Regions from separate parts of the Flavobacterium glycogeni genome, predicted to be linked through region 2. Evidence: riboswitches for the same ligand, from Rfam matches in the RefSeq annotation. Region 2 holds a riboswitch; the other holds the start of a gene.
The links. Region 2 has a riboswitch for cobalamin ahead of metE (5-methyltetrahydropteroyltriglutamate--homocysteine S-methyltransferase). Riboswitches for the same ligand answer to the same signal wherever they lie in the genome.

Region 1: another riboswitch for cobalamin. It lies ahead of ACNQGX_RS15490 (TonB-dependent receptor plug domain-containing protein); the one in region 2 lies ahead of metE (5-methyltetrahydropteroyltriglutamate--homocysteine S-methyltransferase).

Annotation. Positions count from the first base shown of each region.
Region 1 is NZ_JBLVPV010000024.1:36,752-40,180, reverse strand. It holds gene ACNQGX_RS15490 (TonB-dependent receptor plug domain-containing protein) at 1-1,844, opposite strand, end outside; cobalamin riboswitch at 1,875-2,088, opposite strand; gene cobC (alpha-ribazole phosphatase) at 2,194-2,730, opposite strand; gene ACNQGX_RS15480 (adenosylcobinamide-GDP ribazoletransferase) at 2,715-3,429, opposite strand, start outside.
Region 2 is NZ_JBLVPV010000003.1:168,567-171,995, reverse strand. It holds gene metE (5-methyltetrahydropteroyltriglutamate--homocysteine S-methyltransferase) at 1-1,868, opposite strand, end outside; cobalamin riboswitch at 2,056-2,249, opposite strand; gene ACNQGX_RS03675 (deoxyguanosinetriphosphate triphosphohydrolase) at 2,461-3,429, shown strand, end outside.

The sequences.
Region 1 (3,429 bases), on a different contig from region 2:
AGGATTATATATATATTAAAATTTCTGCCTGGCATGGGTCTATCTTCTAGACTTTGGTATTTTTCATTCCATAAATTCAAAACTTGGAAGCCCAGTTTAGAGGAATTTAAAAGAGAAAAATCATAATCGATCCCAATATTAGAGACCTGATACGCTTCTATTGTTTCTTTGGGATCATTATCGGATCTGGTATAAACAAACCCATTGTATAAAAATTGATAATTTGCCGAAAGTTTTCGATAAGAATAAGCAACCGAACCTGTTAATTTATGATACGGCACAAAAAAAAGCTGTTTGTCTGTATCTACATTTTTTGAAATCGTATAGGCGTAAGTACCATTTACATTCCAATAATGTTTTCCAAAATTATTTGTCCATCCTAATAAAGTTTCTGTCCCGTAAGTATTAACTCTGTCAGTATTTTGAGGGGTCCAATCATTGCCCGTACCAGGTACCCAGCGAATCAAGTCGTTTATTTTATTAAAATACAAAGTTTGGGTCAAAGAGATTTTTTTATAAGAAAAAACATTTCCTACCTCAGCTTGATACGAACTTTCGGGTTTTAAATCTGGGTTTCCTCCTGATTCCCAATACAAATCATTAAAAGTTGGAATTCGGAAATTTCTGGAAAGGTTTATTTTTAGATTATAAAATTTGCTGAAGATATAAGAAGAACCCAATGAAAATAAAAATGGACTCTTATAATCCGTACTGATTTCTTTGCGAATACCCAATTCGTTTTGCCATTTCTCATTAAACTGCTGTCTTGCCTGCAAAGCAACCGAACCAATTTGTCTCACATTACTGCCAAAACTAGTACCATATCCTTTAGTCTGGTTGTAATCTACAATTCCATTAATCTTAATTGACTTTATTAATTGATACCCCAAATCTAATTTTGTAATCAAAGATTCTGATCTCCCGTAACTGAAATTATTTTTTTCTATATTATCAAAATACTGGTAATTTTCAAAAACATAAGCGGTTTTAAAATTGGTGTCCCATTGTTTATGCGTACCAGAATATTCTAATAGATTTCTACTAAAACTATTGATGTATTTTGTCTTTGAGTCGGATTCGGAAACCAATGAAAGATGCCTGTCTGTATTCGAAGTTTGGCTATAAAACTTAAGGATATTATTTGCATTAATTTTATACCCAAGATTAGCAAACAAATTCATTCCAGAATATTCTCCATTTAAGTTTTTCCGCTGCTCTCCTTTCCATGTGTATTGGTCTAAATAGAGATAATCATTATCTGAACTATTTTGGAAAAATCCAATTTGGGTACTCCATTTTGCATTTGAGACTGCTATTTTATAATTGGCTCCAAAAGTATTAAAACTACCATAATCAACTCGCAAGTCATTAGTAAACTGATTCTTAAAAACCAGATCATTGTTTAAATGCACTGTTCCACCTATAGCGCCACTGCCATAACTCACGCTTCCTCCCCCTGCTTTCACACTGATGGAATTAAAATTTCCGGCACTGATAGTATTAAAATCGGTGCTGCCATTGAGTTGGGAATTGATATTGATTCCATTCCAAATAACGGCTGTTTGCGATGCTGTTGTTCCTCTAAAAGAAACCGTAGATAACATGCCACGACCATATTCTTTAAAATAAATAACGCTGTTGTAATTTAGTAAATTGGTAAGGGAAGATTGGTTTTTATTAATGACAGAATCATTAAGCACCAAAATAGACTGTGATTTGTTATTTTTCAACAAATTAGCATCTGAAACTATAACTTCTTTCAAGTTAGTAATAGAATCGTTTTGCGCCGAAATAAATTGGCACACTAAAACAAAACAGAAAACAATTAGCTTTTTTACAGTCATAATTTCTAAACTTTTTTTCCCGAAAGTTTGATATTTATTAAGTAAAAGGCAGGTCTCCTGGCTTGCGTCTTGTTGTTTACCTTCCCATTCTAATTTTAGAACAGTGGTTTGTAGATAACAACAAGTCCCGATAGCTATCGGGATAAACGCTTACAGTTGCGGGAACAGCTTAGGTTTTGAACCTAATTCCCTTTTAATGTGTTTTGCAAAAAGCAAATGCACAACCTCAATACGGTTGCAAAAGTAATCTATAAAATATGATTTTTGCAAATTTTTAAAAAAATGAGGCAATTTTGTAATTTACAAAAAATGCAATCAGCTAATTTGCAATATTTTAAATTAGTTAATTTTAAATTGAAACTTGGATAACCGAACCAAAATCGACTTTATTCTGAAAAGCTTCTTTAAGCGGTAAATCCGAAATTTTACATAAAAAACTTCGTATCACTCCTGCATGCGCAACAATGATTACTGGTTTTGAACTGGTTGCCTGAAGTTCACTATTCATAAAATCAATTACTCGATCATGTAAATCCGTAAATGATTCTCCATTGGGTACGCGAACATTTACAAAATCAGTCATCCAAGGTGTAAAATCATCCGGTGGGATTACATCCCAATTTTTCATTTCCCAATCGCCAAAATTCATTTCCATTAAACGGAAATCTTGATTTACGGCCACGATTTCTGAATTGTCTTTTATATAATTTGCCAAAAGCACACAGCGTTCCAAAGGACTGGAATACAACATTGCATCTTGAGGTAATTGACTCAGAATAGACTGAAAAACAGCATCATAAGACTCCAACAAACCTACATCCGATTGTCCATAACAAATTCCTTTTTCACAAACCGTTTCTGTGTGGCGTACTAAATAAACTTCCATAATGCAATAACTGATATATAAAATACTACCTCGCAAACCTGCTGGGTCGCACCCAAACAATCCCCGGTATACCCATCAATCCATTTCTGAAAATAACGCGCTAAAAAAAATCGAGTCAGAAAAACAGGGATTAAAACCAACAGCATTTGCCATTGAAAATAGGACAACACGACAAGTGGTACCAATCCGAAAAAAAAGGCGCCAACCACTTCTCTCCATGAATAACTTTGTGCGATAGGTTTGCTTTTGCTAGAAGCATCTTCCCGCGAATATTGATGTGTAAAAACAACAGAAACAGCAGCTAATCGACTGATGGAATGCGCTGAAACAAGCAACATTAGAATTATAAATTGTGAATTATAAATTATAAATTTAGGATTATCTGAGCCATTAATTAATTGAGTCAAGCCTTGAAATTTAAGTAAAAACAACAGCACTATACCAATCGCTCCATAAGCACCGATCGCGCTGTCTTTCATAATTGTCAATATTTTTTCTTTGGTCCAGCCACCTCCAAAACCATCACAAACATCAGCAAAACCATCTTCATGAAAAGCTCCGGTAACTAAAACCGAAGCAATCATCGAGAGGATTATGGCAATTTCAGGAGCAACTAAATAATTAAAAACACAATATACTCCAAACGCCACACTACCTACAATCCAACCGATAATTGGAAAATAACGGGAAGCTTTGTTT
Region 2 (3,429 bases):
AAAGGCAATCCTTCTCGAATAGCTGGTTCATCAATTTGAATAATCTTAATTCCTGCATTTTCTAAATCGACTACTTCATCTCTAATCGCTAATGCAATTTGAGTGCAGGTTTCTGAGCGCGGTTGATCGTTACGCACGAACGACCATTGCAAAATAGTCACGGGACCGGTTAACATTCCTTTTACCCATTTTGGAGTAAGGGATTGTGCAAAAGCTGACCATTTTACCGTCATAGGATTTGGGCGGGAAACGTCGCCATAAATAACGGGAGGTTTCACACAACGGCTGCCATAACTTTGCACCCAACCATTTTTGGTAAACGTAAATCCGTCCAATTGTTCGCCAAAGTATTCCACCATATCGTTGCGTTCAAATTCTCCGTGAACCAAAACGTCAATGCCGGTTTCTTCTTGAAAGCGGATGGTTTCTTCGGTTTCCTTTTGAAGTAAATCATCGTATTGTTGTTGGCTTAATTCTCCTTTTTTGAACTTGGCTCTCCAGCTTCGTACTTCCGTTGTTTGCGGGAAAGAACCAATAGTTGTAGTCGGGAATAATGGAAGATTTAATACGTCTATTTGCTTTTTTCTACGAATTGAAAATGGACTTTCTCTTTGGTCATCACCAGTTGTAATACTGGCGACACGATTTTTTACCGCATCATTATGTATTAAAGTTGATGTTTTTCTGTTTTCATTGGCAACAGTATTTTCTTGAAAACGAATAGAATTACTGACATCTATTTCATTCGAAGCAAAATACTTAAGCAGCACTATTTCTTCTGTTTTTTGTTTGGCGAAAGCCAGCCATTGTTTGATTTCTGGAGTTAGCGTTGCATTATTCGTTTCTAATTCCAAATCACATGGCGAGTGAATCAGCGAACACGATGGCGCAATTAATATTCTGTTTTCACCGAGTGCATCTGTCGCTTTCATAATAATAGCCAATGAATTTTTGAAATCATTTTTCCAAATATTCCTTCCATCAACAACACCTAGCGAAAGACTCACATTGCTTGATAATTGTCCTGATTCCAAAATATCATCCAATTGCGAATGACAACGAACCAAATCCAGATGCAACGTATGAACGGGTAAGGCAAGAACGGTGTCAAGATTTTCTCCAAAACAATCAAAATAATTAGCAAGAATTAATTTGATTTTAGGGAAACGTTTGTTGATTTCGTTATATGTATAAGTGATGGCACTTCTTTCTTTATCCGTTAGATTCAAAGCCAGAAATGGTTCGTCAAATTGAATCCATTCTACATTTTCATTTTCCAGTTTTTGAAGTATTTCAAAATATACCGGAAGTAACTTATCGATAAGATCAATTCTATGGAAACCTTCTTCCTTTTCTTTTCCAAGAAGTAAATACGTTACAGGCCCTATAAGTACAGGCTTTGTAACGATTCCTAAAGCATTGGCTTCTTTGAATTCGTCGATTATTTTTTCGGAGAATAATTTGAATTCTTGGTCTTTGGTAAATTCCGGTACGATGTAATGGTAATTGGTGTCAAACCATTTTGTCATTTCCATCGCAACTACATCTTGTCCTTCTTTTTGTGAACCTCTAGCCATGGCAAAATACAAATCGATAGTGGAGTTTGTTTTGGCTAATTCTTGATAACGTTTTGGGATAACTCCTAATGTAAGTGATAAATCCAGTACTTGATCGTAAAACGAAAAATCGTTTGAAGGGATTAAATCGATTCCGGTTTCGGCTTGTAACTGCCAGTTTTGCTTGCGGATAGTTGCGCCTGTAGCCAAAAGTTCGTCTGCGGAAATTTTTCCTGCCCAGTACGATTCGCAGGCTTTTTTTAATTCTCTGTTGCTACCAATTCGCGGGTAGCCAAGATTGTTTGTTAGCATTTTTTTGCTTTTTAAATGATGAATAAATCAGTTAAAAGCTCTTGATGCATTTCAAATGCTCGTTAGAAATAAATAGTAGAAAGGGGAAATGCGTTACCAAAGAGAACCGCACAACAAGGCATAAATAGTTACGCTTATTGTGTTCAGAACGCACCATACCTGACTATTGCTTCAAATCGCGAAAGCATTGTCAATTCGATAAAAGGCAGGTCTCCTGACTTGTAACATTTTTATCATCCTTCCCATTCGTCATAGACTAACAGTGGATCTTATTTCAGATAAAAACTTTTTGTGTTACTTACAGTTGCGCGACAGTTCGTGATTTACACACGATTCCCTATTAATCTACAGTTAAGTAAAACCCTTATCGGTTGATGAAGAAATAAATTAAGAACTTAAATTCGGTACAAAAGTAGCACTAATCATTTAAAGTTTTTTTCGATAGGTTTATAAATTTGTTATTTTTAGGATATTGTATTAATAGGAGCCGATACTTTAGGTTTTTCATATAAATTAAGTCATACCTGACTTTGTTTCACTTGATAATGTGTCTATTTCTGCTATCTTTGGAAAGAAATTTTAAAAAGAAATCATGAACTGGGAACAACTTTTATCACTAAGACGACAAGGCGACAAAGGCAAAAGATTGCGTGTAGAACAAGACGATACCCGTTTGGGTTTTGAAGTTGATTACGACCGTATTATCTTCTCGGCCGCTTTCAGAAGTTTGCAGGATAAAACACAAGTGATTCCATTGTCGAAAACTGATTTTGTGCACACCAGATTGACACACAGTTTAGAAGTTTCAGTTGTGGGACGTTCTTTAGGACGATTGGTTGGTAAGAAAATTATCGAAAAATATCCGCATCTGAAAGAAGTTCATGGGTATCATATGAATGATTTTGGGGCTATTGTTGCCGCGGCATCTTTGGCGCATGATATTGGGAATCCACCTTTTGGACATTCCGGCGAGAAAGCGATTGGAGAGTATTTTTCGATTGGGAAAGGACAGCAATATAAAGACCAGCTTACTGCAAAAGAATGGCAGGATTTAATTGATTTTGAAGGAAATGCCAATGGTTTTTCAGTGTTAACAGCAAGTCGTCCCGGAATTGAAGGCGGACTTCGAATTTCGTATGCGACTCTTGGTGCTTTTATGAAATACCCAAAAGAAAGCTTGCCTAAAAAACCAACCAAAGACATTGCCGATAAAAAATACGGCTTCTTTCAAACCGATAAAGCCTTTTTTCAAGATGTGGCTTCTGATATGGGTTTGATTCCAAATAAATCAGGAGATAATATAGGTTTCGAAAGACATCCTTTGGCGTATTTAGTCGAAGCGGCAGATGATATTTGTTATACCATTATTGATTTTGAAGACGGAATAAATCTTGGTTTAGTGTCCGAAGATTTCGCCTTGGAATATTTAATAAAACTGGTAAAAGACAGTATCGATACGTCAAAATATAAGACTTTAGAAACCAAAGAAGACAGAATCAGTTATTTGCGCGCTTTGGCCATTGGGAGTTTAATAAACGATGCCGTAAAAGTTTTTGTAGAA